DNA from 3 places in the Gordonia jinghuaiqii genome. Region 1 is predicted to be linked to each of the others. Evidence: predicted binding sites of a transcription regulator. Region 1 holds the regulator's gene; each other region holds the start of a gene.
The links. Region 1 encodes LexA, which represses DNA repair genes until DNA is damaged. Its sites were predicted from a motif close to CGAACANNTGTTCG; they were not measured.
Positions count from the first base shown of each region.

Region 2: a site for LexA is predicted at 5,928-5,941, ahead of H1R19_RS11750 (HNH endonuclease signature motif containing protein). Genes of this name have one in related genera too.
Region 3: a site for LexA is predicted at 4,849-4,862, ahead of H1R19_RS04020 (DUF222 domain-containing protein). Genes of this name have one in related genera too.

Region 1 covers NZ_CP059491.1:2,390,314-2,401,189, forward strand. Annotated here, with positions in the region: gene H1R19_RS10640 (PTS fructose transporter subunit IIABC) at 73-2,121, opposite strand; gene pfkB (1-phosphofructokinase) at 2,196-3,161, opposite strand; gene H1R19_RS10650 (DeoR/GlpR family DNA-binding transcription regulator) at 3,158-3,955, opposite strand; gene H1R19_RS10655 (putative PEP-binding protein) at 4,161-5,858, shown strand; gene lexA (transcriptional repressor LexA) at 5,860-6,567, opposite strand; gene H1R19_RS10665 (LysM peptidoglycan-binding domain-containing protein) at 6,806-7,381, shown strand; gene nrdR (transcriptional regulator NrdR) at 7,481-7,996, shown strand; gene hrpA (ATP-dependent RNA helicase HrpA) at 7,970-10,876, opposite strand, start outside.
Region 2 covers NZ_CP059491.1:2,632,576-2,643,451, forward strand. Annotated here, with positions in the region: gene H1R19_RS11740 (PAC2 family protein) at 1-581, opposite strand, end outside; gene metH (methionine synthase) at 633-4,223, shown strand; gene H1R19_RS11750 (HNH endonuclease signature motif containing protein) at 4,251-5,900, opposite strand; gene H1R19_RS11755 (manganese-dependent inorganic pyrophosphatase) at 6,074-7,003, opposite strand; gene H1R19_RS11760 (MarR family winged helix-turn-helix transcriptional regulator) at 7,212-7,652, shown strand; gene H1R19_RS11765 (MFS transporter) at 7,768-9,234, shown strand; gene H1R19_RS11770 (alpha/beta fold hydrolase) at 9,253-10,146, opposite strand; gene H1R19_RS11775 (CinA family protein) at 10,260-10,730, shown strand; gene H1R19_RS11780 (helix-turn-helix transcriptional regulator) at 10,798-10,876, shown strand, end outside.
Region 3 covers NZ_CP059491.1:900,158-911,033, reverse strand. Annotated here, with positions in the region: gene H1R19_RS04045 (3-ketosteroid-9-alpha-monooxygenase, oxygenase component) at 1-1,182, shown strand, start outside; gene H1R19_RS04040 (hypothetical protein) at 1,185-1,598, shown strand; gene H1R19_RS04035 (C40 family peptidase) at 1,731-2,267, shown strand; gene H1R19_RS04030 (hypothetical protein) at 2,242-2,808, opposite strand; gene H1R19_RS04025 (VOC family protein) at 3,004-3,798, shown strand; gene H1R19_RS04020 (DUF222 domain-containing protein) at 4,072-4,764, opposite strand; gene H1R19_RS04015 (TDT family transporter) at 4,978-6,096, opposite strand; gene H1R19_RS04010 (LysR family transcriptional regulator) at 6,180-7,097, shown strand; gene H1R19_RS04005 (SDR family NAD(P)-dependent oxidoreductase) at 7,146-8,012, opposite strand; gene dmpG (4-hydroxy-2-oxovalerate aldolase) at 7,999-9,093, opposite strand; gene H1R19_RS03995 (acetaldehyde dehydrogenase (acetylating)) at 9,090-9,995, opposite strand; gene H1R19_RS03990 (2-keto-4-pentenoate hydratase) at 10,030-10,818, opposite strand.

The sequences.
Region 1 (10,876 bases):
TGACTGTGTTCGTGGGTTGTGACTGTGTTGGTGGGTTGTGACTGTGTTGCTGGGTTGTGACGGTGGCGCGGATCAGACCGCGACGGCGTCGATTTCGTCGAATGCGGCGGCGTCACGGCTGCGATGGATCTGTTTGGCCGTGACCACCAGGACGGCGGACAGGATCATGCCCGCGACGAGTGCCACCAGGAACAGCACCCAGTTGTTCATCGCGAAGAAGACGAAGATGCCACCGTGCGGGGCGCGGAGCTCGACGCCGAAGGCCATGATCAGCGCGCCGGACAGTGCGCCGCCTGCCATCATCGACGGGATGACCCGGAAGGGGTCGACCGCGGCGAACGGGATGGCGCCCTCGGAGATGAACGACGCGCCGAGTAGCCACGCGGCCTTGCCGTTCTCCCGCTCGGGTTCGGTGAACAGTGCGGGACGCAGCACGGTGGCCAGCGCCAGCGCCAGCGGGGGCACCATGCCGGCGCACATGACCGCGGCCATGATCTGGTACTGCGCGGTGCCTGCGGTCGCGGCGTCGGCGATACCCGCGGTCGCGAACAGGTAGGCGGTCTTGTTGACGGGTCCACCGAGGTCGAAGCACATCATCAGGCCCAGCACCACGCCGAGGACGATGGCCGAGCCGCCGGACATGCTCTCGAGGCCGCTGTTCATCTGTTCGGTCAGCCAGGCGAGGGGTTTGCCGAGGACCATGTAGAGCAGCCCGCCGACGATCATGCTGCCGAAGAACGGAATGATCACCACCGGCATCAGTCCGCGTGCCCACTGCGGCAAGGGGAGTCGCGCGATCCACAGGCACACCGCGCCCGCGATCAGACCGCCGATGAGCGCACCGATGAAGCTGGCGCCCACGGCGAGGGAGACGATTCCGGCGACGAAACCGGGTGCGATACCCGGCCGGTCGGCGATGGCGAACGCGATGTAACCGGCCAGGACCGGGACCGCCAGCGCCATCACCCCTGTACCCGTGGCATAGCTGACCGCGCCCAGGTACTCCAGGAGCCCCCCGGACGGCAGGTCCCACAGGCTGTTGTTCAAGGCGATGTAGGCGCCGTCGGTGAGCGTGCCCGCGTCGTCGAGGACCTTGTTGGCGACCTCGTATCCGGCGAGCAGGAAGCCCAGTGCGATGAGCAGACCGCCCGCGGCGACGAACGGGATCATGTAGCTGACACCGGTCATGAGTGCCTGACGGACCCGCCCGCCGATCCCGACGCCCGACTTCGACGTGCTCGCATCACCGGCGCCGGCGCCGTCGCCGGTGACGCGGGCGGCATCCGGGTTCCTGCTGGCGGCAACCGCCTCGGCGATCATGGCGTCGGGTTCGTTGATGGCGCGCTTGACACCCGAGGCGATCACGGGTTTGCCGCCGAACCGTCCTTTGTCCTTGACGCCGACGTCGGTGGCGAAGATGACCGCGTCGGCGTCGGCGATGACATCGGGCGGGAACGGGGTCGTCGCCGAGGAACCCTGCGTCTCCACCGCGAAGTCGACACCGGCGCGCTCGGCCGCATACTTCAGCGCGTCGGCGGCCATGTAGGTGTGGGCGATCCCGGTGGGGCACGCGGTGACCGCGATGATCCGCGGAGGCGACTCCGCGGTCGCCGACGCCGGTTCCTTCTCGACGGGGTTCTCTTTCGTCGTATTCGGTGCGGCGGGTGCCGGATCGATGGCCTCGGTGACCAGTTCGATGACGCGCTCGTCGTTCTCGGCGTCACGCAGCGCCGCGACGAAGTCGGGCCGGACCAGTGCACGGGCCAGTGAACTGAGGACCTTCATGTGCGCGGCGGCGCCACCCTCGGGGGCGGCGATGAGGAAGACCAGGTCGGCAGGACCGTCGGGGGCGCCGAAGTCGACCTTGCGGGAAAGCCGCGCCATCGCCAGGCTCGCCGTGGTGACCGATGCGGCGCGGGCGTGGGGAATCGCGATCCCGCCGGGAAGTCCGGTCGCGGATTTGGCCTCCCGCTCGAGTGCGGCAGAGGCGAGATCGTCCGGGTCGGTGGTCCGTCCGGCGGCCGCGAGGCGCTCGGCGAGGGCGGTGATGACGGCGGCGGGGTCGGCGCCGGCATCGACGTCGAGACTCACCGTCTGAGCGGTGATGATCGGCTCGGTCATGGGATGTCCTTCTGTGGTGGAGCTGGGCTGGGGCTACGGCGCTGGTGATGCGGCGCCGGGGTTCGGTGTGGGGGTCAGGACATACGGGCGGCCCCGGACAACTCGGTGACCGTGACGCCGGACAGGTCGAGATGGTCGGGGGTGGGTGCCTGGGTGCCGGCGAGGGCGGCCGCGGCAGCGCCGTAGGCCACCGCATGCCGCAGGCACTCCGGTAGTGAGGCGCCGCCGGTCTGGGCGATCAGGAAACCGGCGAGTGAGGAATCACCGGCACCCACCGTGCTGCGGGGGACGATGGGCGGCGGGGTGGCGCTCCACGTGCCCGACGCGGTGACCAGCACGGCGCCGGCGGCGCCCAGGGTCGCGAGGACGTGGCCACCGATCCGGTCGACCAGCCTGGCCGCGGCTTCGACGATGGGGCCGAAGTCGTTGCGGGCGAGCGCTTCCCGCAGTTTCTCCGGGTCGGTACCGGTCAGTTCGGCGAGTTCGTCCTCGTTGGGTTTGATCAGGTCGACGCGTCCGTCGGCGGCTGCGCGGAGCGGCTCGCCGGAGGTGTCCACCGCGACCCGGCAGCCGGCGAGTGCGAGGTCGTCGGCCATCGTTCGGTACCAGTCGTCAGGTACCCCCGGCGGCAGCGAACCGCACAGCGTGACCCACTGCGCGGTCCCGGCCCGGGCGCCGATGAGTGCGGCGAGCGACTCGAGGTGCGCGGGGGTGAGGGCGACGCCCGGAGCGTTGATCTTGGTGGTGGTGCCGTCGGCCTCGGCAATGGTGATGTTGGAGCGGACCTCGTCGTCCACGGGCACGGCGTCGTAGGGCAGTCCGAGGTCGTCGAGCGCCGCCAGCAGCGGGTCTCCCGCGCGAGCAGGCAACAGCGCCCGGGTGGCCAGTCCGGCGGCGGCGGCGACGCGGGACACGTTGACCCCCTTGCCTCCCGGCTCGGCGCGCACGACTCCGGCACGTTGCACCTCGCCGCGTCGGAGAGGGGTGGCGAGTTCGAGGGTGCGGTCCAGGCTGGGGTTGGCGGTGACGGTGAGGATCATGCGATCACCACCTCGATGCCCCGCGCCGACAGCGCGGCCGAGAACGCCGGGTCGATCCGGTCGTCGGTGATGAGGACGTCGACGTCGTCGATGCCGGCGAAGGACAAGAGATCCTCGCGCTGCATCTTGGAACTGTCGGCCAGCACGACGACCTGCCGCGCGGCGGCGACCATGGCCGTCTTGACGGCCGCCTCCGCCGGATCCGGCGTGGACAATCCGTGGGCCTCGCTGAGCCCGTTGGTGCCGATGAACGCGGTGCTCACCCGCAGCCGGGTCACCGCGGCAACGGTGTCGGCGCCGACCGTGGCCTGGGTCAGACCCCGTACCCGGCCGCCGAGCGCGTGGAGACCGGTGCGGGGGCGACCCGCGAGGAGTCCGGCGATCGGCAGGCTGTTGGTGATGATCGTCAGGTCATGGTCGCGACCCGTCGGCTCGGCGGCCCGATAGGTGATCGTCGCCTCGGCGGCGCGGTAGGTGGTGGTGCCGGCATCGAACAGCACCGATCCGCCTTCGGGCGGGAGGAACCGGACCGCGGCACGGCCGATCGCCGCCTTCTGTTCGACCTGGCTGGACTCGCGCTCGTCGATGCCCAGCTCGCCGACCACGCGCATGACCTCGGCGCGCACCGCGCCGCCGTGCACTCGCTGGAGATGGCCGGTGCGCTCGAGCACGGCGAGATCGCGACGAACCGTCTCACTGGTGACGTCGAACTTCTCGGCGAGCGCGGCGACGGACGCGCGTCCGGCGACGCGCACCTCGTCCACGATTGCCTGCTGTCTCTCCTCGGCGTACACACCGGCTCCGATCTGCGTCTCCGTGCGTCCCCTTGTTGATCCGTGTGGGTTCGCATGTTGTAGTAACTGTGTTTACGCCTGTTTGTGTTGACAAGTCAAGCTCTTTTTGTAACGGTGGTCACATCGGCGCGAAGATGGAGTCGGATCTCACAGATCCGGACCTGCGCGGCAACGATCGAGAGGTATCGAGATGGCGAACACCGAGATGGTCCAGACGCTGACCGGGACGCCGGTCGTCGGCGGGCTGGCGTACGGGCCCGCGGTCTGGCCGGGTGCGCGACCCGACCATTCCGCTCAGACCCTCGGCACCGGCGTCGAGATCGCCGAGGATCGACGAGCCGACGAGGTCGCCCGGTTCGTGAACGCCGCGAGTGTGGTCGCGGGCAGGCTTCGCGAGCGTGCGTCGCAGAACACCGGGGCCGCCGGCGAGGTGCTCACGGCGACCGCCGGGCTCGCCGAGGACCGCGGGTGGATCGGAGCGGCCTCGGGTCTCATCGCCAAGGGTGCGACGGCGGAATCGGCCGCCGTCGCGGCGACCAAACAATTCGCCGAGGTGTTCACCAAGCTCGGCGGGCTGATGGCCGAGCGGGTCACCGACCTCAACGACGTCCGTGACCGGGTACTCGCCGAACTGCTGGGACTGCCCGAGCCGGGGGTACCCACGCCCGAGGTGCCGTCGGTCCTGCTCGCCGACGACCTCGCTCCCGCTGACACCGCGGGGCTCGATCCGTCGACGACGATCGCACTGGTCACCCGTCTCGGGGGGCCGACCAGCCACACCGCGATCATCGCGCGCCAGCTGGGTATCCCGTGCGTCGTGGCGGTGGCCGGACTCGCCGCGGTGGCCGCAGGCACCGACATCCTCGTCGACGGCAACACCGGGGAGATCGAGATCGCCCCGGATGTCGTCCGGGCGCGGGCACGGGTCACCGGACATCGGGATCACGCCGCGACCGTCGCACGCTGGACGGGCCCCGGTCGCACCGCCGACGGGGTCGCGGTCTCGGTGCTGGCGAATGTCGCCGACGGCGCATCGGCTCGGGCCGCCGCCGATCATCCCGTCGAGGGCGTCGGGCTCTTCCGTACCGAGTTGGCCTTCCTCGAGCGAGCCGACGAGCCGTCCGTGGACGAGCAGGCCCGTATCTACGGGGAGGTTCTCGGAGCCTTCGACGGCCGGAAGGTGGTGGTGCGGACGCTCGACGCGGGCTCGGACAAGCCGTTGCGGTTCGTGACCCAGCCGGAGGAGGCCAATCCGGCCCTCGGGGTGCGCGGAGACCGGATCGCGCTGGCGCATCCCGAGATCCGCGCACATCAGCTCGATGCGATCGCGCTGGCGGCCGAGCACACGACCACGAAACCATGGGTGATGGCGCCGATGATCGCCTCGCCCGCCGAGGCCGCGGCGTTCGCCGCGGAGGTCCGCGGGCGCGGCCTGGTGGCCGGGGTCATGGTCGAGGTGCCGGCTGCGGCCATCCTCGCACCGGCGATCCTGGCCGAGGTCGACTTCGTGTCCATCGGCACCAACGACCTGACGCAGTACACGATGGCGGCCGACCGGATGTCCGCCGATCTCGCGTCGTTGACCGACCCGTGGCAACCGGCCGTCCTACACCTGATCGCGATGGTCGCGCGGGCAGGGCGCGATCAGGGCAAACCGGTGGGAGTGTGTGGCGAGGCGGCCGCCGACCCGAACCTCGCGTGTGTGCTGGTGGGGCTGGGTGTCACGTCGCTGTCGAGTGCGCCGGCGGCGGCCGCGGCGGTCGGGGCGCGGCTCGGCCGGGTCACCTCCACGGAGTGCCGGGCGGCGGCCGACGCCGCCTTGGCCACCGCCGACCCGGCTGCGGCCCGGATGGCGGCAACCGCAGTGCTCGACGGTGCGAGCGACCGAACGGATGAGCCGTAGGTCAGATCCGCCGCATCACGGTGACGACCTTGCCGAGAATGACGGCGTCGTTGCCCGGGATCGGATCGAACAGTTCGTTGTGGGGCATCAGCCAGACGTTGCCCTTCTGGCGCTTGAACGTCTTGACCGTCGCCTCCCCGTCGATCATCGCGGCGACGATGTCGCCGTTGTCGGCCACGTTCTGCTGACGGACGACCACCCAGTCGCCGTCGCAGATGGCGGCGTCGATCATCGACTCACCGACGACGCGCAGCAGGAACAGTGACCCCTCGCCGACGAGTTCGCGGGGGAGCGGGAAGACGTCCTCCACTGCTTCCTCGGCCAGGATGGGACCGCCGGCGGCGATCCGTCCCAGGACGGGGACGAATGTGGGCACGGGCAGGTCACCCGCGGTCGGGGTGGCCGGTGACGGCGGCTCGCTCGGCGCGATGTTGACCGCACGCGGACGGTTGGCGTCGCGTTTGAGAAGACCCTTGCGTTCGAGCGTGCGGAGCTGATGGGCCACCGACGACGTCGAGTTCAGGCCGACCTCGTCGCCGATCTCCCGGATGCTCGGCGGGTACCCGCGCTCGCGCACCGACTTGCGGATCACCTCGAGCACGCCACGCTGCCGCGGGGTCAGAGAGGCCTCTGCGGCCACCACATCGACCGGGGCCGCGTGCTCGTCGGCGCCCCGCGCCCCTGTGCGCTTATCGCCGGTCTCGCTCATGTTCGGTTCCTCTCGTGGTCAGACCTGGTGGTCGGAACGTGCTGGTAGACGCCTTGGCCTGGAGCCGAGCCTAGCGGAGAAGAACCCGCACCTCAAACATTTGTTCGATGTGTCGCGAGACTTTGTCGGGATCTCATGCTACAAATTCGAACATCAGTGCATCGAACACCTGATCGATGTTCGATGGTCGACCGTACATCCGCAACCGACGTCCCGACTGGACACAACGGAGGGCACCATGCGTACCGCCACTCTCATCGATCCCACCCGTACCGAGCGCCCATACACCGACGGTGCACCCGGCGACGGCTCCTACACCGGTCCGGCCGGCCGCCTGCGCACCGACCGGACGCGCACCCCGGCGCTGCGTACCGATGGCCGCCGTCCGGCGGACAACCGCCCGGTACCGCGTTCGGCGCTGCAGGCCCCGCGCGTGGGCGGCACCGCGTGCTCGACGCCGGTGGGGACGCGCGGTCGCGGTCCCGTGATCGCCGAACGTGCCGTGATCGCCGAGCGTGCCGTGATCCGCAGGCGCCGTCGCACCGCGGTGGCGATCCTCGCCGGTGTCGGGCTGGCGCTGGCCGTGTGGGTCATCGGTGTCGTCGGTCAGAATTACGCCGCGTCGATGACCCCGACCGCGGTCAGTACCGAGGTCGTACATGTGCGGTCGGGCGAGTCCTTGAGCACCATCGCCTCGCGCGTCGCCCCGGATATGCCGCGCGAGGTCGTCGTCGACGACATCGTCGCGCTGAACGATCTCGGATCGAGCGCGTTGCGCGTCGGACAGCCGCTGCTCACCCCTCTGTACCGCTGAGGCCGGGCGGTATCCTCGATGTCACAGGGACCAGCCGACAATCGGCCGGGCGCGCGGTTGTGCTGCGTCAGAGCGTCCCGCGACCTGCGTGAGGATACGATGCGCTGCCCCTTCTGCAAGAACGACGACACCAAGGTCATCGACTCGCGTGTCGCTGATGAGGGGCAGGCCATCCGGCGGCGCCGCTCCTGTGTGGAGTGTGGCCGACGCTTCTCCACGGTCGAGAGCGCCGTGCTCGCGGTGGTCAAACGCAACGGAGTCACCGAACCCTTCAGTCGCGAGAAGGTGATGCGCGGGGTTCGTCGCGCATGTCAGGGCCGGCATGTCGCCGAGGATGCACTCGCCCAGCTGGCACAACAGGTCGAGGACACCGTCCGGGCCAGCGGCTCGGCCGAGATCCCCAGCAACGAGGTCGGTCTGGCCATTCTCGGTCCGCTGCGCGACCTCGACGAGGTGGCCTACCTGCGGTTCGCCTCGGTCTACCGCTCGTTCGATTCGGTCGAGGACTTCCAGCGCGAGATCGACGACCTGCGGGCCGCCTCGAAGCCTCCGTCGGATTCAGGTCCCCAGGCCGGCGAACGCGCCGTGTCAGCCGAGTCGGTCCAGACTTCGTAGGATCCGTTTCTCCGAGACCGGGAACGCGGTCTTCAGTCGCTGCGCGAACAGTCCCACCCGAAGTTCTTCGACCAGCCAGTGCGCCTCGTCGTTGACGACCCCGCGACGGTGCTCGGGCACCTGCTCGAGGCGCTGCGCCCAGCGTTCGACGACGCGGTCGATGACCGCAACGCCTGCCTGATCACGTGCCGCCGCCGCCGGCAGGGCCTCCAGGCGCGCTTGCGCCGCCTCGAGGTAGCGGGGCAGGTTCTCGAGGTGTCGGCGTGGAGTGGCGGCGACGAACCCGTCGAACACGAGGTGATCGAGCTGTTCGGCGACGTCGTCGGCCGCCAGTGAGCCGGCGTGACGATCGATCGCCGCCCGCACCGGCGCCACCCACTCGAACGCGTCGACGGCGAGAGCGAAGTACGCCGGTGCGGCCTCGCCGATCCCGGGGCGGATCCGATCGGTGAGTGCGGCGAACGCCTCGGGAGTGCGGACGGCGGTCAGCACGGCATCGTCGAGGCCGGACACCGCGTCGCGGATCGCCCGGCGCGTGCAGTCGGCCAGCAGCGTCTCGACATCGCGGTAGGGGCTCTGGCTCAACGCGAGTCGGGCGGTGGAGCCCAGCGAGCTCGCGATCCGCTTGTGCAGTGGCGGGATCGCGAGGTCGAGCAACGCGACGATGCCTCGCCGGAGCAGTCGATCGCGCGACTCGGAGGTCGCCGCCTGGAGTACGACCACTCCGCGTGTGCGGCCCGCCTCGTCGTTGATCGCGTCGAGCGTCGGATACCTGGTCAGGCGCTGGCCCGCGACGTCCACGGTGACCTGGTCGGGCAGGGTGCCGATGCCCTCGGGTGTCCAGGTCTTGTACAGGGTCCGCGTCACCGTCTTCGGCGCGGCCGCCCCGGTGGGTCGTTGCAGCTGTGCGAGCGAGTCGGCGCGTGCCACGATGCGGCCGGCGTCGTCGACGACCGCGAAATGCATGCGCAGATGTGCAGGAATCCGGCTGGTGTCGAAATCGGTTGCGGCGACGGTCATGCCGGTGATGGACGACAGCTCGCGGGCGAGTCCGACGGTGAGTGGCTCCTTGCGTGGCGTGAGTCTGCCGAGGGCGAGGTCGGCGAATCGCTGCGCGGGGGACATGCTCTTGCGCAGCTGTTTGGGGAGTGACTTCACCAGGGCGGTGGCGAGTTCTGAACGCATGCCGGGGACCGACCAGTCGAAACCCGACGAACGGACGTGGGGGAGCAGCTCACGCGGGATCAGCACCGTGACACCGTCATCGGGTGTTCCGGGTTCGAAGCGATATCGCAGTTCGAACCGGGTGTCACCCTGCTGCCACACGCCGGGATAGTCCGTGGGGGCCGTCTCGGTGCCCGTCGCGACGTCCTCGGGTGTGAGGTCGAGCAGGTCCGGGCGGTCGCGGCGGGCCTTGCGCCACCAGGTGTCGAAGTGGCGTGCCGAGGTGACCTCGGGGCCGACCCGCTGATCGTAGAACTCGAACAGCTGGTCTTCGGTGATGACCAGACCTCTTGTGCGCGTGCGGTTCTCGACGTCCGACGCGGCGTCGAGGAGTTGCCGGTTGCGATCGAAAAAGGCGTGCTGCGTGCGCCAGTCGCCCTCGACGAGAGCGTGCCGGATGAACAGCTCGCGGGACAGGACCGGATCGATCCCGCCGTAGTCCACGCGGCGCTGCGCCACCAGCGTGACCCCGTAGAGCGTCACCCGTTCATAGGCCATCGCGGCGCCGCGCTTGGACGACCAGTGCGGCTCGCTGTAGGTGCGTTTCACCAGGTCGCCGGCGAGTTTCTCGACCCACAGCGGATCGATACCCGCGACGGTGTGCGCGTACAGACGTGAGGTCTCGAGGATCTCGGCGGCCATGATGAACGGCGGCGGCTTCTTGGCGAGTGGGGAGGCCGGGAAGATCAGCAGTGTCGTGTTGCGCGCACCCGTGAACTCACGCCCCTCGGTGTTGCGGGCGGCGATGTTGCCGAGGAGGCCCGACAGGATGGCGCGGTGAACGGCGTCGGCGTCGAGTTCGGTGGGCGACACCGACCAGTCGAGGTCCTTGACGATCTCGGTCAGCTGGCGGTGCAGGTCGCGCCACTCCCTGATGCGCAGGAAGTGCAGGAACTCGCGTTCGCACATACGTCGGAAACGGCTGCTCGACAGTTCCTTTCGCTGTTCCTCGAGGTAGCGCCACAGTTCGACGTAGGACAGGAAGTCCGACTGCGGCACGACGAACCTGCGGTGCTGTGCGTCGGCCGCCTCCCGGTGTTCGGTGGGCCGTTCGCGCGGATCGGGCAGTGACATCGCGGCGGCGATGACCAGCAGGTGGTCCAGGCAACCGAGTTCCTTGGCGGCGATCAGCATGCGCGCAATGCGCGGGTCCACCGGGATGCGCGACATCGATCGGCCGACCGGGGTGAGTCGTGGGGGACCGCCCTCGCGGGGCACGGTGATGGCGCCGAGCTCGGTGAGTACACCCATGCCGTCGCGGATCGCGCGGTCGTCCGGCGGCTGCACGAACGGGAAGTCCGCGATCTCGCCGAGTTTCAGCGAGGTCATCTGCAGGATGACCGCGGCGAGGTTGGTGCGCAGGATCTCCGGATCGGTGAACGCGGGCCTGGCGTCGAAGTCGGTCTCGCTGTAGAGCCGGATGCACACGCCCGGGGCGACGCGGCCGCAGCGACCGGCGCGCTGTCGGGCGCTGGCCTGCGACACCGGTTCGATGGGCAGGCGGTTGACCTTGGTCCGCGTCGAATAGCGGCTGATGCGGGCGGTGCCGGTGTCGATGACGTACCGGATGCCGGGGACGGTGACCGACGTCTCGGCGACGTTCGTCGCCAGCACGATCCGGCGGCCGTTCGACGAGGAGAAGACCTTCTGCTGGTC
Region 2 (10,876 bases), 240 kb from region 1:
TAGTGGGGGACCGCGGCCCAGAAGGACACCGCGGGCATGCCCGCCTGCACGAACAGGTCCTGGAGTACCCCGGTGATGCCGGTCGGGCCCTCGTAACGGCTCTCGGCGAGGTTGTACTGCGCCGCGGACTCACTGCTGTATGCCGCGCCGGTGACCGGCACCGGCCGGGTGTGGGGGGTGTCGGCGAGCAGCGCTCCCAGCATCACCGTGGTCTCGACCTCCAAGGCCTCGGCGAGTTCGACGATCTCTGCGCAGAACGCGCGCCACCTCATGTTGGGCTCGATGCCGCGCACCAGCACGATGTCGCGATCCGCACCGCGCGGACTGCAGTAGGAGATGGAGGTCGTCGGCCAGTCGATACGCCGCGTCACGCCGTCGATCTGATTCACTGTGGGGCGATTGACCTGGAAGTCGTAGTATTCATCGGAGTCGATGTCGACGAGGGGGCGGGCATCCCATTCCAGGGCCAGATGCTCGACGGCGCTGCTGGCGGCGTCCGCGGCGTCGTTCCATCCCTCGAAGGCCGCGAGCAGGATGGGTCTGCGCAGCTGGGGAAGGTTCGACATCTGCTCGGCGTTCACCGAACCAGCCTACGACCGAACACGCAGAGAGGGCGAACTACGCTGTCAACCATGTCCCCCGATAACTCCAGAACCGATCCGCGCAACTTCGACACGACGTTCATGTCGGCGATGTCGCGCCGGGTGCTGATCGGTGACGGGGCGATGGGCACGATGCTGCAGGCCGCCGATCTGACTCTCGAGGACTTCCGTGGCCTCGAGGGTTGCAACGAGATCCTCAACGACACCCGTCCCGACGTCCTCGAGGGCATCCACCGTGCCTACTTCGAGGCGGGCGCCGACGCCGTGGAGACCAACACCTTCGGTTGCAACCTCTCGAACCTCGGCGACTACGACATCGCCGACCGCATCCGGGAGCTGGCCTACAAGGGCGTCGCCATCGCCCGCGGCGTCGCCGACGAGATGGGGCCGTCCGCCGACGGCACCGACCGCTTCGTGCTCGGTTCGATCGGTCCGGGGACCAAGCTGCCCAGCCTCGGGCACACCACCTTCGCCGCGATCCGCGATGCCTACCTCGAATGTGTCATCGGCATGCTCGAGGGCGGGGCCGACGCGGTGCTGATCGAGACCTCGCAGGACCTGCTGCAGGTGAAGTCGGCGGTGGTGGCCGCGCGTCGCGCAATGGACCAGGTGGGTCGTCGGATCCCGATCATCACCCACGTCACGGTCGAGACGACCGGCACGATGCTCCTCGGTTCGGAGATCGGCGCGGCGCTCGCGGCACTCGAACCGCTCGGGATCGACCTCATCGGGCTGAACTGTGCGACCGGACCGGCCGAGATGAGCGAACACCTCCGGTACCTGTCCAAGCACGCCCGGATCCCGGTGTCGGTGATGCCGAACGCGGGCCTGCCTGTTCTCGGAGCCAACGGTGCCGAGTACCCGCTGACACCCGAAGAGCTGGCGCAGGCGATGGCGCAGTTCGTCGGCGAGTTCGGCCTGCAGTTCGTCGGTGGCTGCTGCGGCACGACACCCGAGCACATCCGGCAGGTCGCCGAGGCCGTCGCGCAGGTCGAGCCTGCGGTGCGCAACCCTGAACACGAGGCGGAGACGTCGTCGCTGTACTCGGCGGTGCCCTTCGACCAGGACGCCAGCTTCCTGGTCATCGGCGAGCGCACGAACACCAACGGCTCCAAGGCGTTTCGTGAGGCGATGATCGCCGGGGACTATCAGCGCTGCCTCGACATCGCCAAGGACCAGACCCGCGACGGCGCCCACATGCTCGACCTCAACGTCGACTACGTCGGCCGCGACGGCGCCGCGGACATGACCGAACTCGCCGGACGTTTCGCGACGTCATCGACGCTGCCGATCATGCTCGATTCCACCGAGCCAGAGGTGATCCGGGCCGGACTGGAGGCGCTGGGCGGGCGTTGTGCGGTGAACTCGGTCAACTACGAGGACGGCGACGGCCCGGACTCGCGCTTCACCAAGATCATGCAGCTCGTCGTCGAGCACGGCGCGGCGGTCGTCGCACTGACCATCGACGAGGAGGGCCAGGCCCGGACCGCCGACTGGAAGGTGAGTGTCGCCGAGCGGCTCATCGCCGACATCACCGGCAACTGGGGTCTGGCCGAAGAAGACATCATCATCGATGCGCTGACCTTCCCGATCTCCACCGGGCAGGAAGAGGTGCGCGGCGACGGCATCGAGACGATCGAGGCCATCCGCCGCCTGCACGAGTCGCATCCGGACGTGCACTTCACGCTGGGCATCTCCAACATCTCCTTCGGTCTCAACCCGGCCGCGCGTCAGGTGCTGAACTCGGTCTTCCTGCACGAGTGTGTCCAGGCCGGCCTGGACACCGCGATCGTGCATGCCTCGAAGATCCTGCCGATGGCGCGGATCCCCGAGGACCACCGTCAGGTGGCCCTGGATCTGATCTATGACCGCAGACGCGAGGGTTACGACCCGCTCCAGAAGCTGATGGAGCTGTTCGAGGGTGTCTCGGCGGCGTCTGCGCGTGAGTCGCGGGCCCAGGAGCTGGCGAAGCTGCCGTTGTTCGAGCGCCTCGAACGGCGCATCGTCGACGGCGAGCGCAACGGACTGACAGACGATCTCGACGAGGCGATGACGCAGGTCCCGCCGCTGTCGATCATCAACGACACCCTGCTGTCGGGCATGAAGACCGTCGGTGAACTGTTCGGTTCCGGCCAGATGCAGCTGCCGTTCGTGCTGCAATCCGCCGAGGTCATGAAAACCGCTGTCGCCCATCTCGAACCGCACATGGAAGCCACCGGCGAGGACGGCAAGGGCCGCATCGTGCTGGCCACCGTCAAGGGCGATGTCCACGACATCGGCAAGAACCTCGTCGACATCATCCTGTCCAACAACGGGTATGAGGTCGTCAACATCGGCATCAAGCAGCCGATCGCGACCATCCTCGACGTCGCGGCCGACAAACGCGCCGACGTGATCGGGATGTCGGGCCTGCTGGTGAAGTCGACGGTCGTGATGAAGGAGAACCTCGAGGAGATCAACTCGCGCGGCCTTGCCGACGAGTACCCGGTCCTCCTCGGTGGGGCGGCGCTGACGCGTTCCTATGTCGAGAACGACCTCTCGGAGACCTACGAGGGCGATGTGCATTATGCGCGTGACGCTTTCGAGGGTCTGCGCCTGATGGACGACATCATGGCGCTCAAGCGCGGCGGCGGACCCGACCCGGACAGCGAGGAGGCCAAGGCCGCGGCCGCGAAGGCTGCCGAGCGCAAGGCCCGCCACGATCGATCCAAGCGCATCGCGGCCAAGCGGAAGGCTGCCGAGGAACCTGTCGAGGTTCCCGCCCGGTCGGATGTGGTCGCCGACAACGACATCCCCACGCCGCCGTTCTGGGGCTCACGGATCGTCAAGGGCGTCCCGATCGCCGAATACATGCAGCTGCTCGACGAGCGCGCTCTGTTCCTCGGCCAGTGGGGGCTTCGCGGCGCCCGCGGCGGTGAGGGTCCGTCGTATGAGGACCTCGTCGAGTCCGAGGGCCGGCCCCGGCTGCGTTACTGGATCGACCGCCTCTCGACCGAGAACATCCTGCAGCACGCCGCGGTGGTCTACGGCTACTTCCCGGCCGTCAGCGAAGGCGACACGGTCCACGTGCTCACCGAGCCCGACCCCGATGCCCCGGTGCGGTTCAGCTTCCGGTTCCCCCGCCAGCAGCGGTCCCGTTTCCTGTGCATCGCCGACTTCATCCGGTCCCGCGACGACGCCAAGGCCGCGGGCAAGGTCGACGTCATGCCGTTCCAGCTGGTCACCATGGGTCAGCCCATCGCCGACTTCGCCAACAAGCTCTTCGCCGAGGACGCCTACCGCGACTACCTCGAAGTGCACGGCATCGGTGTGCAGCTCACCGAGGCGCTCGCCGAGTACTGGCATCAGCGGGTGCGCAGTGAGCTCAAGTTCGGCGACCGCGCCATGGACAGCGAGGATCCGGAAGACGCACAGGGTTTCTTCGATCTCGAATACCGCGGCGCGCGTTTCTCGTTCGGTTACGGCGCCTGCCCCGATCTCGAGGACCGCGCGAAGATGATCGAGTTGCTCGAGCCGGAACGGATCGGCGTGCAGCTGTCGGAAGAGCTGCAGCTACACCCGGAACAGTCCACCGATGCGTTCGTGCTGCATCACCCGGAAGCCAAGTACTTCAACACCTGACGCCGATGGCGGCTCTCGCCGCTGTGGTCAGAGACCGCTGAAGAGTTCTTCGAGGCGTTTCTCGATGACCGACGATGCGGGAGTCGTAGGCGTCGTACGAGTCGTAGGAGTCGGCTGGTCGGCCGGGTCGGCCATGACGAATCGTTGGTCGATGATGCGGCGGGCGTGCAGGCGGGGTGTGTACGGGCGTGGGGTATCGCCGGACGTCTGGGGTCCGTGGATCTCGTCGCGCACATCTTTCAGATGTGAGGCCAGCCGATCCGGGATATCCGGTCGCCGGTTGATGCGTTCGGGGTTGGGCGGTGCTCCCGGCTCGGCGTTGAGTCGCCAGACGCAGCGGCCTTCGTCGGATCCGTCGCGGAGCATCCAGGTGGTGTACTGGCCGGGTTTGTCGCCGACCATCCGGTTGTGTCGCGGGCAGGCGGGAGTCAGGTCGGTGATGTCGGTGAGTCCGCCCAGGCTCCAGTCGAGTTGGGCGTGATGCATCTCGACCTGGGAGGCGGGTTGCCCACAGCCGGGTGTGGAGCAGACCTCGCCATCGGGGCGGGCGAAGGAGACGAGGCGCTGATCGCGGGTGGCGAGGCGTTTGCCGTGTCCGAAGTACAGCGGGACGGCGGTGGTGTCCTTGAAGACCGCGAGGTAGGGCTGGGCGTCGGCAGCGAGCTCGATGACGTCGGCGATCGGCATGACTGTTCCGGTGACGGTCGTGGCGAGGCCGGCTTCGCGGATGAGGTCGTTGAGGTCGGCTTTGACGATGAGCTGGACCGGTAGGCCGCGGTGAGTCCGGCCGAGGAGGCCGTCTTCGAGCACGGCTTTCAGCAGCGCGTTGAAGGCGTCGTGGTTGATCTGGGCGGGTGTGCGCAGGTCGCGCGCGGCGGCAACCTTGACCACCGCGGGGTCGGCGTCTTCGAACGAGCCGTGCGGACTGTCCGGGTCCTCGGGATTGTTCATACCGGGTTTGGCCCACACGGCGAGCAGCATCGTGACCCGCGCGACCAGCTCGGGGGTGAGGGTGGCCGACATCTTTGCGGTCCCATCGGCACGCTGCCGATTCACCCAGAGGTTGCGGCGTCGTTGGCGGTCGGTGTCGTCGGCCAGGGTGCCGTCGGGGTCGAGATGGGCGATGAGACGTGCCCCGAGGTCGGTGATGTCGGCGGGGGTGTGGGCGACGGCGATCTCGGTCATCTGTCGTTCGGCGGCGACCTTCACGTCATGTTCGACGGCCAAGGGGATGTCATCCAGCACATCGACGACGGCTCGCACGTGTGCGGTGCCGACGGCGCCGTCGGCGAACGCCTTGGCCAGTGTGGGGTGGTCGGGTTCGAGTGGTTCGCCGAGATGATCGGAAAACGTGGCGAGGGCGTTCCGTTGTTTGTTGCGCCGCAACGGATCAGACACGCGCAGCCGGTGGGTCATGAACGAGGTGATACTGCGGTGTCCGGTGGTGCCGGAAAGGTCACGGTTGATGATCTCGACCATCTGCCGGTCCCCGGCGTATGTCACTCGTGCGATGGCGCGCTCGGTCGCGGCGGCCACCTCGACGAGCTCGGCGTCGGAACACCGGGATAGGTCGGTGGTCTGCAACTCCGTGGTGATCCGGTGTAGTTCGGCCACCAACTCCGACGCTCGGGACAGTGGCGTGTCAGTGTCGCTGGGCAATTGCGCTGTGTCGGACATGACGGTCACCCCCCGGAGCCGTTGGTTCGAATGTAGGTTCGAGGATACCAGCGAATCCATTGTGCCGCAATGATTATCAGAGGTCACTGAGGTCTGGTTCGGTGTCGGTGCCGTGTGGTAGAGGCCCGATCCTCACCATCATCGGAGCCGCACCGTTCACAGCGCCGCGGCCATCACTCCTGGCCGGCCAGTATCTCCGTCAGCTGCGGAACGATCTGCTTCTTGCGCGAGACGATGCCCTTGCCGAACGCGTGACCGTCGACGACGGTGACCCCGAGTGCGCGTTCGACGGCATCGACCGGTTCGCCGACGACCATCAGGTCCGAGTCGCAGGCGATGACGTCGGTGATCAGCAACAGGTACAGGTCGTACCCGGCGGACTGTTGCTCCGCGCGCATGGCCGTGAGGAATTCGTCGCGACGGTCGAGGACCTCGCCGGAGTCGACGGTGGTGAGCTGCGCGACACGCACGGTCGACGAGCCCATGGTGAAACTCTTGGCGTCGCGGGTGATGATCGTCGACGCCGCGTCGTCACCCAATGCTGTTCCGGCACGCAGTAATCGGTTTCCGTAGTCGGCGAGATCGACGCCGGCGATGGTCGCGAGTTCCTCCGCGGCGATGCGGTCGGCGTCCGTGGTGGTGGGGGAGTTGAGCAGCAGGGTGTCGGAGATGATCGCCGACAACATGATTCCCGCGGTGTCCGGTGGGATGTCCACGCCGTTCTCGGCGTACATGCGGGTGAGGATCGAACACGTGCACCCCACCGGCTCGACGCGCATGTACAGCGGGGCGGTGGTCTCGAAGTTCGCGACGCGGTGATGGTCGATGACCTTCAGAATGGTGACCTCGTCGAGGTCGGCGACGCTCTGTTGCCGTTCGTTGTGGTCGACGAGCATCACCTCCGACGGCGCGGCCCGCTCGATGACCCGCGGCGCGTCGAGCCCGAAATGGTCCAGCGCAAAGGCGGTCTCGCGACTGGGATGGCCGAGCGCCACCGCCTCGGTGTCGGCGCCCAGTGCCGCTTCGAGGCGAGCGAGCCCGATCGCCGCGCCGATGGCGTCGGAGTCGGGATTGCGGTGTCCGAACACGAGGATCTTCGACATGGTGGTCTGCTTCCGCTCGGCGCTTTTTGCTCCGACTCAGCCTACGGCGGGTGACGTCATCTCGTCAGCTGCTCGACGAGCAGGAGGACACGGTCGGCATCGTGGTCGGGCCGGAGGCGAGCGCCTCGGCGGAGTGTGGCCAGACCGCGCGTGGGATCAAGGCCGAAAAGCCATTGCCGACCGATAGTTGTATTCCTACAATCGTTGTATGTCTGCAACGGAATCGGTGACACCCACGCCGACCGAGGTCTGGTTCACGATGAACAGCCTCGTGCGAGACCACGCGAAACAGTCGCAGGGCCGCATCAGCGAGATCATCGACATCCCGTTCAGCAGGTTTCGTGCCCTCCGCAGGGTGGCCGTACGGCCGATGACGCAGCGCGACCTCGCCGAACGTATGGGAGTCGACGCCCCGGCGATGAGCGGGATCGTCAACGACCTCGTCAAACGAGGCCTGGTGACGCGCGAGACGGACGCGTCCGACGGCCGGTGCAAGCGCGTGACCATCACCGACGCCGGCCGTCGGGTGGTCGAGGAGGTCACCGGCAACCCGGACACCGCGCCCGAGATGTTCGCCGCACTCGACGACACGCAACTCCGGCAGCTCGACCGGCTGCTCGATCTGCTGCGCCAGGCGGCCGAGTCGTGAAGGCAGCCCTGTCATGAAGGCAGCCCGGTCATGAAGGCGACCCTGTCATGAAGGCGACCCTGTCATGAAGGCGACCCTGTCATGAAGGCGACCCTGTCATGAAGGCAGCCCGATCATGAAGGCGGCGCTGTCCGTCCGGTCGGCGAACGCCGAGCTCACCCGTAGGGACCGGTCCGTCATCCTGGCGACCTGCTGTCTGAGCCTGTTCATCGTCGGCCTCGACCTCTCCGCGGTCAATGTGGCCTTGCCGTCGATCGGTTCCGATCTCGGCGCCACGCCGTCGCAGCTGCAGTGGGTCATCGACTCCTACACGCTGGTCATCGCCGGCCTGCTGATCTTCGGTGGTTCGCTGGGTGATCGCCTGGGGCGCAAGCGGATCTTCCAGCTCGGCCTGCTCGTCTTCGGCGTTGCGTCGATCCTCTGTTCGCTGGCCCCGACCCCGGAGACCCTCATCGGCGCCCGGATGTTGCAGGCCGTCGGCGGGTCGATGCTCAATCCCGTTGCGCTGTCCATCGTCACGAACGTCTTCACCGATCCACGCGAACGTGCGCGGGCAATCGGACTGTGGGGCACCGCGATCGGGGTGAGCATGGCGTTCGGTCCGGTTGTCGGAGGCGCGCTGGTGTCGGGGATCGGTTGGGAGGCGATCTTCTGGCTCAACGTTCCGGTCTGTCTGCTCGCCATCGTCCTGAGCGCCCGTTTTGTGCCGGAGTCGAAGGCCGAGCGGGCACGCCGCGCCGACCCGGTCGGGCAGGTGCTGATCCTCACGTTCCTGGCCACCCTCACCTTCGCCATCATCGAAGGTCGACCGCTGGGCTGGGGATCGGCGCCCGTCATCGCATGTTTCGTGGTGTCCGCGTGCGCACTGGTCCTGCTCGTCTGGTTCGAGGGCCGCCGCGACGAACCCCTCCTCGACCCGCGGTTCTTCGGGAGCGTGCCGTTCACCAGCGCGGTGGCTTGTGCCGTCATCGCCTTCGCCGCAACCGGCGGTTTCCTGTTCCTCAACACGCTCTATCTCCAAGAGGTTCGCGGTATGTCGCCGCTGAGCGCCGGGCTGATGACCTTGCCGATGGCGGTCGCATCCGCGGTCTGCGCGCCGATCGCGGGCAGGCTGGTGGCCGACCGCGGGGCGCGGCTGCCGATGGCGCTCGGCGGTGCGTCCATGGGCCTCAGCGGCCTCATGCTGGCGGTCACGGCCGACGACACCAGCCTCTGGTATCTCGGGGCGTCGTATCTGGTCTTCGGCCTCGGTTTCGGTCTGCTCAACGCGCCGATCACCAACGCGGCGGTGTCGGGAATGCCTCGCACGCAGGCCGGCTTGGCGTCGGCGATGGCGTCGACCGGCCGGCAGGTCGGCACCGCGCTCGGCGTCGCGGGGTTCGGTGCGGTGGCCTTCGCCGGACTGAGTGGTTCGGTCGCCGACGGGCTCGCGACCGCTGCTCAGCCGGTCTGGCTGATCATGGCGCTGTGCGGGCTGATCGTCGTCGTACTGGCCGTCGTCTCGACCGGCACCTGGGCGCAGCGCACCGCGGCCAGGACCAGGGCCCGGATCGAATCCACCTCCGGCACCTGGCTGGTGTGAACGCAGGTGCGACCGCGTTCAGCCCTGTCCGGAGATCTCCGACGCCGAGGTCCGCTCCGGTCCGGCCGCCGGGCGACCCGTTGCGTTCCACAACTCAGCGTTCCACCACTCGGCGATCCGCTGCGCGATCGTCTCGGGTGTCCTGACCCAGCCGACGTGGCTCGTGTTGCCGCCTGGTGGACACTGCGTGTTGTCATACCGCCAGTGCGTCAACGCATCCGGCGCGAACGCGGCATCGAAGGCCCGTGCGGCGGCGTCGGTCACGATCTCGTCGTCGTCGAGGCGGATCGACAGGGTCGGCGTCTCGATGCTGCCGTCGAGTGCGAAGGGCGCCCGCCCGGTGAGGACCATGTGCGCCCATTCCCGCATCAGCGTGCGGGGCGTGGGACCGCCGAAACCCTGGCGCGGCCAATGCCCGACGATCCCCGACACCGGTGGAACGGCGGCCGCGACGGCGCCCAGCGGCACACCGCGCAGCCCGTAGTGGCCGAACCAGGGGACCGACGCACCGACGGCGACGATGCCGTCGGGTGTGTGGTCGGCGGGCGTTCGGTCGGCGGTCTGGGCGACCTGTGCGGCGAGTTGGGCGCCCAGGCTGTGGCCGATCACGAGGACCCAGGTGCGCGTGGTCTCGGTGTGCGTGGTCTCGGTGTGCGTGGTCTCGGTGTGCGCGGCGTCGGCGCGCGACCTGGCGACGGCATCGGCGAGGTCTGCGGCCTCGTCGGCGTAGCCCCAGTCCGTGGTCCGCGACGGCGGCACCGAACCCTCCTCGATGCCGCGACGGGCGACGACTACGGCGTCGAACCCCTGCGCACCCAGAGCGTCGATCAGGCGGCGGTACACCCGTGCCGGGACGCCCATCGCGGGGGAGATGAGGACGGTGGTGTGCCCGGTGTCGGCGGTGTCGGTCATGGTCTCCAGCGTGACTGCCCCCGGGGACGAGCACCACTACCCATCAGGTAGTGGTTTCGCTTCGGGCCGATCTGGATAACGTCGGAGGATGATCGATCGCAAGGGAGCGGTACATGTCCGACGTCACTGATTACTCCGAGACCTGCGCCCGTCTGGCCGAGGCCGCCGTGGACCGCGGGGTCCACATCGCGGTGGCCGAATCGTTGACCGGGGGCAATCTCGCCAGCGAGCTGAGCAAGGCGCCGGAGGCCGGCACCTGGTTCCGCGGGGGCGTCATCGCCTACCACGAAGACGTCAAGTTCGGGCTCCTCGAGGTACCGGAGGGTCCGGTCGTCAGCGAACCGGCCGCCCACGCGATGGCGGCGACCACCGCCAAACTCTTCGACGCCGAGATCGTCGTGGCGGTCACGGGTGAGGCCGGGCCGGAACCCGACGAGGCCGCGGCTGGCACGGTGTGGTTCGGACTGGACAACCGCGGACGGGTCAGCACGAGTCGCAAGGAGTTCGACGGGGAGCCCGAGGAGGTGCTCGCCCAGACCATCGGCCACGCGCTGGAACTCATCGGGACGTGCCTGGAGGTGTGAGCGGTCGGCCGGGGCCGTTACCTTCGAGGTGGTCGTCCGGCGGCGCGCGCGGCCCTAGGATGACCTCATGGCCGTCGAGGTGGGAACCATGCTCGCGCAGTGGCGGTCTCGCCGGTCCATCAGCCAGCTCGACCTGGCCTACGAGG
Region 3 (10,876 bases), 1.5 Mb from region 1:
CCCGACCACGCCGACGTGGGCATCCGCGAGATCGACACCGGCGCCCCGCCCACCCGGTTCGCCCGCGGGTGGCACTGCCTGGGCCTGCTCGAGGAATTCTCCGACGGCGAACCCCACTCGGTGCAGGTGTTCGGGACCAAGCTGGTGGTCTGGGTCGACACCAAGGGCGAGGTCAACGTGCTCGACGCCTTCTGCCGTCACATGGGTGGCGACCTCTCCCAGGGCAGGCTGTCGGGGGACAACGTCGCCTGCCCGTTCCACGGCTGGATGTGGAAGGGCAACGGACGCTGCGCGGGCGTGCCCTACGCCAAGCGCAATCCCAAGCTGGCCAAGACCCGCTCGTGGCCGTCGATGGTCCGCAACGGCCAGGTCTTCGTCTACAACGACCCCGAGGGCAACCCGCCGCCCGAGGAGTGCATCATTCCCGCGCTCGAGGAGTTCGGCTCCGACGAGTGGACGCCGTGGACCTGGAATCGCATTGTCATCGAGGGTTCCAACTGTCGCGAGATCATCGACAACGTCGTCGACATGGCGCACTTCTACTATGTCCACTTCGCGCTGCCGGACTACTTCAAGAACGTCTTCGAAGGCGAGATCGCCGCGCAGTACATGAACTCCCACGGCCGGCCCGACGTCACCCTCGGCACCAACTACGGTGACAGCCGGCTGGAATCCATCGCCGCGTATTACGGGCCGTCGTACATGCTCAACCCGATGATCCAGTACTACGGCGGGTACGCGGTCGAGACCATCCTGACCAACTGCCACTACCCGATCGACGAGAACTCCTTCGTCCTCATGTACGGCGTGATGGCCAAGGTGCCCGAGGGCCTCACCGCCGAGCAGGCCGCGAAGATGGCCACCAAGATCAGCGCCGGCGTCGAGGTCGGCTTCCTCCAGGACGTCGAGATCTGGAAGAACAAGACCCGTATCGACAACCCCCTCCTCGTCGAAGAGGACGGGCCTGTCTACCAGCTCCGCCGCTGGTACGACCAGTTCTACGTCGACAAGGCCGACGTCACCGACGAGATGACCGGCCGGTTCGAATACGAGATCGACACCGCCAAGGCTCTCGAGAGTTGGAACGAGGAGATCCAGGAGAATCTTCGACGCCAAGAAGCCGAGAAGGCCGAACAAGAGCAGACCGAGACCGCGGCGGACACCACCAAGGCCGAGGTGTGACGATGACCCGGGCTGTGTCGCGATCACCCGGGTGGGCCAAGGCACCCGATTTTCACGACGATCCCGACCGGGCGGCCCGGGTCCAGGCGGCCACCGAGCGCGACCGCGAGCACTACCTGTCCGGCGGCATGCGCGAGATCGAATGCCGCGCATGCCATGCCTGCGTGATGGTGAAGAAGACCAGCTCGTTCCACACCAGCGTGCAGTGGAACGCCGACGCCCGGAACCGCTGCCACGGTCTCGAGCAGATGCGCGCCGGCGGGGACGAGACGAGCGGCACCGGGGGTAACGGACCGCTCCTGCCGGGCGCGATGATGCCCACCTGCGCACGACTGTCCGCGAGTATCGACCACGGCGTCATCGAGGGCATCATTCCCGCCGGGTCGCCGGACACCGATCCCGACGGCTACTGGTGATCTGCCGGGAGAATTTGCCGGCACCGCAATCACATTAGGCAACACAAGCCTCAGGCATCACATCAGTCACGCGTGCGTCACGTGTCGAGAACGAAGGGCGACACGCCGCCCGCGCTCGGTCACGCTGACGTCATGTCCGATTTGCGAACCCGCTGTACGCGGGTCACCTGCGCTGTTGCCATTTCCGCCGCTCTGTCCGTCGCGGCGCCGTTCGCGGGTTCTCCTTTTGCCGATGCCGGTCGCGCCGCCGCGGCCGGTTCCAGCTCCGGCTCCAGCGACTCGACAGGCTCGGTGCCGATCTACCTCCCCATCCCCACCCCCACCGGCCTGACCGCCCTCGCCGCGGCGATGACTCAGATCGGCAAACCGTACCGATGGGGTGGCACCGGCCCCCACTCCTGGGACTGCTCCGGCCTGATGCAGTGGGCCTTCTACACCGCAGGCGTCAAACTGCCCCGGACCAGCCAGCAACAGGCGAGGGTCGGCAATGCGATCCCGCTCAGCGCCCTCGCCCCCGGCGACATCATCATCTTCGGCCGCGACGCCGGTCACGTCGGCATCTACGCCGGCGGCGGCCGCCTGTTCAACGCCTACACCACCGGCAAACCCATCGGCTTCACCAAGGTCAAGGACATGGGTCCCATCAAGACGATTCGTCGTTTCGGCTGACCCGCGCAACACCGGCCGCACCCCCTGACCACACCGAGGTCACGACCGCGAACCCCACGACGACGAGCAACAGCACCGCGACAACAACGGTGCCGACCAGCCCGTAACCCGGCTGCATCGTCGGGAGGTCGAGGTCGAGTGCCTGCGACACGCGTTCGGAGAACAGGTGCGCGGCGGGGTCGCTCAGCGTCCGGATGCCCACGACAAGTGCGATGACCGACGCCAGACCGATCAGCCCGATGGCCGCAGGCCGGAGCCGGGCGCGCCACCACGCGAGTGCGGCGACCACGGCGATCACGGCGCCGAGCAGGATCACGCTCAGGCCTGGGCGATCGGTGTTGTCCTCGAAGAAGAACGCCACGTCTTCGTCGCTCGCACCCGGCACGGTGACGCGGCCGAGGCCCGTGATCGACGGCTGGACCCCTTCGTCGGTGCTGCCCCACTCCACCTGCGCGAGTAGCACGAGCAGCAGTCCCCCGACGAGTGCGGCGGGCCACACGAAGCCGCGGAGCCGGTCGACGGTGAGGTGTTGCGTCGTCATCCGACAAGAGTGCCACGCGCCCCCGGCGTCGATCCGGCCACGCCGCCGCCATCGGTGGTTCCGGGCGTCGATCCGGCCTGGGTGCTCCCTCGGACGGCTTGGGCGAATCGTTCCGCGACCGATGAGTTTGCGCGACCCTGGAGGTCAGAAGTGTCAGCAGCAAACACAACCGAGTAGTGACGAGAGGACGCGACGATGGCTGAGTACGCAGCCCCCTCGGGGGCGCCGATCTGGTTCGACCTGATGAGCAGCGACACCGCGAAGGCCGAGGACTTCTACGGCCAGATCTTCGGCTGGGAGGCCGAGACACCGAACGAGGAGTTCGGTGGCTACCGCAACTTTTACAAGAACGGCAAGCGCGTCGCCGGGCTGAGTCCGACGATGGAGGGCGCCGGGCCGCCCAACATCTGGTCGGTGTATCTGCACGCCGAGGACGCCGAGGCCACCGCGAAGGCGGTCGAGGCGGCGGGCGGCAGCATCATGGTGCCGCCGATGGCGATCGGCGACGAGGGCACGATGATGGTGGCCGTCGACACCGCCGGCGCGGTCATCGGGTTCTGGCAGCCGGGCACCCACCAGGGTTACGCCGAGTACGGCGACCACGGCACGCCGTACTGGTTCGAGTGTCAGAGCAAGGACTACGCCAAGTCCCTGGACTTCTACCGCACGGTGCTCGGGGCGCGGATCGAGGAGGTCGGCACCGGAGGCGACCCCGATGCCGTCGGACCCGACAATTACGGTCAGATCTTCTACGGCGACCTGTCGTACGCCGGGATCATGGACGCCGCCAAGATGTTTCCGCCCGAGGTGCCGTCGTTCTGGCAGCTCTACATCACCGTCGACGACGTCGCGGCGAGCGTGAAGCAGGCCGAGACCCTCGGCGCCGAGATCCTGATGCCCGGCGAGGACACCCCATGGGGAACACTCGCCGCGATCAAGGACCCGCTGGGTGCGTTGATCTGCCTGGGCCATCCGCCGGCAGGCATGTGATCGCAGCCGTACGTGGCCGGACCGGAGCTCCACCGCCCGAGTCCGGCCACGCCGGTAGGCGTCGCATTCACTGATTCGCTGTTGAGTTCTCAAAGGACACACACGATCCCGGACATCCGGGAAGCTCTTCACCTCTGCCGAACCCGCCTTCTGGGGCCGGCGTACCCCCGTGCTTCTGGCGGCCGAATCGGCCCAAGCAGTCAGGCGAGTACCGCGATCGGGGCACCACCCCTCCGCGCTACACAGTCAGGTCGTCGAGTCGCATGGTGCGCCCTACGCAGACCCGGCGGTGGTGACGGTCGCGCCGATCGCGGCCTGGTCGAGCAGCACCTCGAAGCCGTCGGCCCACCGCTGTTCCCGCGAGCGGCGGTCTGCGGCGCCGTCGGGTTCGGGCCGGGGACAGGAACGTTCATCGATCATAGACAGGAATTTCTCGCCGATCACCGCGGTCACGTCCGCGGCGATCGCCACCCGACCGTCCCCGGTGACGTGTCCGGTCACCGAGTTCAGCGTGGCATCCTCGGCCGCGGGGACACCACCATCACCAGCGTCTGCGATCCGATGCCCGATGCTCCGGGCGTGCTCATCGATCTCCGCCGGGGTGGCACCGGAGAATGCTTGCGTGAAGAATTCGGCTTCGTAGATGTCGCGGTCGCTTTCAGAAATCGCTGACGGTGAACGCTTCTCGATGTGGTTGACTCCGCGGACGATCGCATCGACGCATTCACAGGCCAGGTAGCCCTCCGCCGCGCAGCCGGCTACCTTCGACAGCGACTCGAGGCTGCCACCGATCCGCAGATACCGCTGTGCGACCGACGGCGGCATACCCATCTCGATCAACACCCCCCGCGTCGTCGACCCCGCCTTCTCGGCAGCGCCGGAGTCGTCGAAGGCCGAGACGTGGACGGCGATCTGGTGGTCGATGACGTTGCGCAACAACCGAAGCTCGTTTATCGCATCGAGCACTGCTTTCCCGGTCGGATTGGCCGGGACGCCGAGTGTTGAGATGATCGCGGATCTCGGTGATCGAGGGCATGAATTCACAGTACGGGCACATCCGTTCGATCAGCCACAACTCTCCACAGGGCAATCACGGCGAATCATGGTTCTTCACAGACACTTTCACTCACACCACACCGGTGAACCCCAGTGGACCGTGGTGAACAGAAGCCCCACCAGTCACACCGGCACCGGCACCGGCACCCGGAGCAGTTCGCCCGACGCCATGCCACGCACGGTGCGCGCGGCGACGACCGTCCATGCGGTCACCAGGATGACGAACCCGGCGACGGCCGCCACCTGGAAGACCCTCCAGCCCAGGGTGAGTGCGAGCGCGCTCGACGCCGTGACGTAGGTGCCGACCGGGAAGGTGAAGGACCACCACGTCATCGCGAAGGGCATGCCGGTGCGCGTCGTGCGCACGGTGAGCCGCGCGGCGATCCCGATCCAGAAGGTGGCCGCCACCCAGACGACCAGCCCATAGGTGAGAGAGAAGTCGTGCATCGCCGCGGCGATCGGCGTCGAGACGACCTGCGGCGCAACATGCGCCAGAAGGCATGCGGCGGTGACCGACTGGCCGAGCGGACCGAGCACGATCCACCAGGTCGGCATCATGTTGGCCGCACCGAGGTCCCCGGTGCGCAGACGGGCCACCAGCGCCACCATGATCGGCGTCGCCGCCAGGAGAGCCAGCGCGAACATCGCGCAACCGATTCCGACTACCAGGTCTCGCGCCCAGCCGGCGTCGAGTTGACCGACCAGGACCGCGGCGGCCGATGCCGACACCATCGGCGGTACGACCGGCATCAACCACCCGCCGAAGGCCTCGCCGACACCCGGCCGAGCGGCGATGAGGTGTCGGTACGGGATGACCAGCGCGGTCACCACACCGCCGAGAGTGCCGACGATCCAGCAGACCACGTCGACGCCGAGTGCCGCCTCACGACCGATGATCGCCGCACCCACGACCATGGTGCTGGTCCCGACCGTCATGACCGCCATCGGCACGGCGCCGTAGAAGTGCGCGACGACACGATGCCCGTGATGACCGCGGGCGACCTGCGGATCGCGCACCCAGTGGCGGATCGTGGCCGCTACCACGCCGATGAACACCGCGCACGCCAGCAACCAGAACCCTGTGGCGACAACGCGCAGACCGGCCGGCTGCCACGGCAGACTGTGCGCTGCGATCGCGATGATCCCCGTGCCCATCACCGCCGCGAACCAGTTGGGCGGAAGGTAGGTCGCCTGCCGAACGGATACGTCGGTCCGGCTCCGGAGGAGGGTCGTCGTGGTCATGTCCCCACCTTCCCGCGGCCGACGGCCCGCCAGTAGGGGCCGAATCCTTGGGAGGTTACAAACCGAGGTTGTAGCCTCTGGGGATGGTGCTCAGTCCGCGGATGCCCGATCTCGCGTCGTTGGAGACGCTGCAGGCGGTCGTGGACACGGGGAGTCTCAACGCGGCCGCAACCGAGCTCGGCGTCACGCAGCAGGCGGTGTCGGCGCGCATCCGCGCGATGGAGACCCAGCTCGGCGTCGCACTGCTCACGCGAACGCCACGCGGTTCGGTGCCGACAGAATCCGGGAGGCTCGTCGCCGAATGGGCCGACAGGTTGCTGACCCTCGCCGGTGAATTCGACGCCGGGCTGGCCGCACTACGCCTCGAACGCCGTGATCAGCTGCGATTGGCTGCCAGTCTCACCATCGCCGAGCACCTGCTCCCCCGCTGGCTGGTCTCCTTCGCGGCCCAGCACGAGCACGCACCGAAGGTCTCGTTCACCGCCACCAACACCGAACAGGCTTGCGCGATGGTCCGCGCGGGCGATGTCGAACTCGGCTTCGTCGAAGGGTCACGTGTCGCTGCGGGAGTCCGGAGCAGAACGGTCGCCCGCGACGAGTTGGTGCTCATCGTTCCGCCCGATCATCCGTGGACGCGAACCCGTAGACCGATCACCGCCGCCGACGTCGCCCGCACCGCACTGGTGACCCGCGAAGAGGGATCGGGCACAAGGGAATTCCTGGAACGCTCGCTGACCTCAGCGCTGGGGCCGGACCGCGAGGTCACCCCGCCGGTGCTCGAACTGTCCACCACGGCATCGGTCCGCGCGGCGGTCATCGCCGGTGCCGGACCGGCGGTGCTCAGCAATCTGTCCGTCGCAGACGATCTCGGGCGGCGGCTGACGCGCATCCCGGTCGAGGACCTCGATCTCGAACGGTCACTACGCGCGGTGTGGCTCGCGGGCCCGCAACCCGCCGCGGGCGCCGCCCGGGACTTCCTCGCGCACATCGGCCGTCACTGAGCCCGACGCTTCGCCGGAGCCCGCGATGGCCATGCCCGCGCCCGTGCCTCAGGGAATCGCGACGGCGTCGTGTTCTCCCCTGCGCGGGAACAACTTCGACATCGCCTCGTGCTGGCGGAGGATGAGCTTGCGGCGGTCGGGGCCATTGATCTTCTCGGCTCGCGCGGCGTTGCCGCCGGCAATCCACACCGGACCGTCGGCGAGATGCTCGAGACCTTCGCGTGCGACGTCGTCGGGTTCGCTCACCCCCATGGCCGCACCGAGGTTCAGTCCGGCGCGCTCCATGGCGGGCGTCCGCGTCACGCCCAGAACCAGCTCGAGCACATCCACTCCGTGATCGCGCAGCTCCAGCCACAACGACTCCGCGAACACCCGCCCGAATGCCTTGACGCCGCCGTACACCGAGAGGTGCGTGCCACCGAGGTAACCGCTCATCGACCCCACCAGCAGCAGACCGCCTCGCCCGCGATCCCGCAGGCGACGACCGAAGTGATGGACCAGCGCCAGCTGCGCGGTGATGTTGAGGTCGATCACGGTGCGGAATCCGTCGAGATCGCCGGTCACGAACTCACTGCCGTAACTGTTGGCCCCGGCATTGTAGACGAGGAGTCCGACGTCGAGATCGGCTGTCGCCGCGATGATCTCGTCGATCGCCGACGACTCGGTCAGATCGACCGACAGGGTCACCGCCCGTACCCCGCGGGCGCGGACCGCCTCGGCGGTCTCTTCGAGCGGGCCCGGCTTGCGGGCGATCAGCACCAGGTCCACACCGGCGTCGGCGAGTTGCAGCGCGAAGGACGCACCGACTCCCTCGGAGCCTCCCGCGATCACCGCCCATGGGCCGTATCTCGCGGGGTCGAAGCCAGCGGGGTCAAGGCCAGCGGGGTCGGAGCGTGCGGTGTCAGACACCGGCATTCGCGTCCTGCTTCTTCTTGAGCTCCAGGGCGATGTCGATGAGCTGGTCTTCCTGACCGCCGACGAGTTTGCGGTTGCCGGCCTCGATCAGGATCTCCGCGGCCGACACCCCGTAACGCTCGGCGTGGCCCTCGGCGTGCTTGAGGAACGAGCTGTAGCAGCCCGCGTAGCCCATCATCATCGCCGAGCGGTCCACCAGGCATTCGGTCGGCATGACCGGACGGACGACATCCTGGGCGGCGTCGGCGATCTTCATGAAGTCGATGCCGGTGCTGATGCCGAGCTTGTCGCACACACCGACGAACGCCTCGGTCGGCGTGTTGCCCGCACCTGCCCCGAAACGGCGGATCGATCCGTCGATCTGTTGCGCCCCGGCACGAATCGCGTTGACGGAGTTGGCCACCGCGATGTCGAGATTCTCGTGACCGTGGAAGCCGACCTGTGCGTCGTCGCCGAGTTCGGCGACCAGTGCCTGCACCCGGACGGTGACGTCCTCGAGCACCAGGGCGCCCGCGGAATCGACCACATACACGCACTGGCAACCGGCGTCGGCCATGATGCGTGCCTGCTGGGCGAGAACTTCCGGGGGCTGGCTGTGACTCATCATCAGGAATCCGACGGTTTCCAGACCGAGCTCGCGCGCGAGCCCGAAGTGCTGGATCGACACATCGGCCTCGGTGCAGTGGGTGGCGATCCGGCAGATCTGGCCGCCGTTGTCCTGGGCCGCCCGAATGTCGTCCTTGGTACCCAGGCCGGGCAACATGAGGAAGGCGATCTTGGCCTGCTTCGCCGTCTCCGCGGCAGCCTTGATCAGTTGCTGTTCGGGCGTTTTGGAGAACCCGTAGTTGAACGACGAGCCGCCCAGACCGTCGCCGTGGGTCACCTCGATGACCGGCACGCCTGCGTCGTCGAGGGCGCCGACGATCGATCGCACCTCGTCGGTGGTGAACTGGTGGCGCTTGTGATGGCTGCCGTCGCGCAACGACGAATCGGTGATCCGGATGTCGAGCGCGTCGGAGTACTTGCGTGCGTTCGCCATCAGTCCCGCATCGCGCGGCGTCGTGTGCACATTGGTGCTCATGCCGAAACTCCCAACTTCTGCTTGGCGATCTCCTCGCCGACCTTGGTGGCGGCGGCGGTCATGATGTCGAGGTTTCCGGCGTACGGCGGCAGGAAGTCTCCCGCGCCCTCGACCTCGACGAAGATCGACACGCGGGCATGTCCGCCGTTGAGCACGCTCGGCGGATCGAACTGTGGGTCCTGCAGCAACCGGTACCCGGGCACGTAGGCCTGTATCTCCTTCTCCCGCCGGTGGATCGACTCGGCGATCGCATCGGTGTCGGCATCTGCCGGGATGGCACAGAAGATGGTGTCGCGCATGATCATCGGCGGGTCGGCGGGGTTCAGGATGATGATCGCCTTGCCGCGATCGGCCCCACCGATCGTCTCCACGCCTGCCGACGTGGTGCGGGTGAACTCGTCGATGTTGGCGCGGGTACCGGGCCCCGCGGAAACCGAGGCCACCGACGCGACGATCTCGGCATAGGGAACCGGCACCACCGAGCTGACCGCGTGCACCATCGGGATGGTCGCCTGTCCACCACACGTGATCATGTTGGTGTTGGGGGCGTCGAGGTGTTCCCGCAGATTCGCCGGCGGCACGACGGCCGGCCCGATAGCCGCGGGCGTCAGGTCGACCGCGATGATCCCCGCCTCCTGGTATCTGGGTGCGTACTCGCGGTGCACGTAGGCCGAGGTCGCCTCGAAGATCAGATCGGGCTTGTCCGACGACGCGAGCAGTTCGTCGGCGCCACCGCTCATGGTGATCAGGCCGCGATCGGCCGCCCGCTTCATTCCTTCGGAGTCGGCGTCGATGCCGACCATCCATCGCGGGTCGATCACCTCCGAGCGCTCCAGCTTGTACATCAGGTCGGTGCCGATGTTGCCCGACCCGATGATCGCTGCGGTCAGCTTGGCTGCCACAAGTGCCTCCTCATGCTCGGTGAGTTCGTGTTGTCTAGGTGAAATCGAGTGTGACGCTGCCCAAGCCGGCGAAGTCGGCCACGAAGTGGTCGCCCGGGGAGATGTCGATGGCCCGGGTCGCGGTGCCCGGGAGGATCAGGTCGCCCTTGCGGAGCCGGACCCCGAAACCCTCGACCTTGCGCGCCAGCCAGCTGACGGCGTTGAGCGGATGCCCCAGCACCGCAGACGAGTTGCCCTTCGCCACGATCTCCCCGTTTCGGTGCAGCACCGCGTCGACGTCGCCGGTGTCGATCTCGTCGATCGGCACCCGTTGCTGTCCGAGGATCCAGCCGCACGACGACGCGTTGTCGGCGATGGTGTCGCAGAGGGTGATCTTCCAGTCCTTGATCCGCGAGTCGATCAACTCGATGGAGGGCACCACCCAGGCGGTCGCGTCGATGACGTCCTGATTGGTGCATCCCTCACCGGGAAGGTCCTCGCCCAGGATGAAGCCGACCTCCACCTCGACGCGCGGAAAGCACAGCTTCCCGGTGTCGATGGGAGTGTGCTCGAAGTACTGCATCTCGTCGAGGAGGTGGCCGTAATCGGGCTCGTCGACGCCCATCATCTTCTGCATCGCCTCCGATGCGAGGCCCACCTTGTGACCGGAGATCTTCGCCCCGTCGGCCAGGCGTTTGCCGATGTTGAGGAGCTGGATCTCGTACGCGTCCACGACGTCGAGATCGGGATGGCTGTCCGTTGGGCGGTCGATGGCGGTCGCCGACTGCTCCGCGTTCCACAGGTCTGCCGCGATGCGCTCGCGTATCGCCTGGTCAACCGCCATATCGGCCTCGCCTCCCGGATGTGAACCTGTTCTAGTTTAGAACACGTTGCAGTGATGC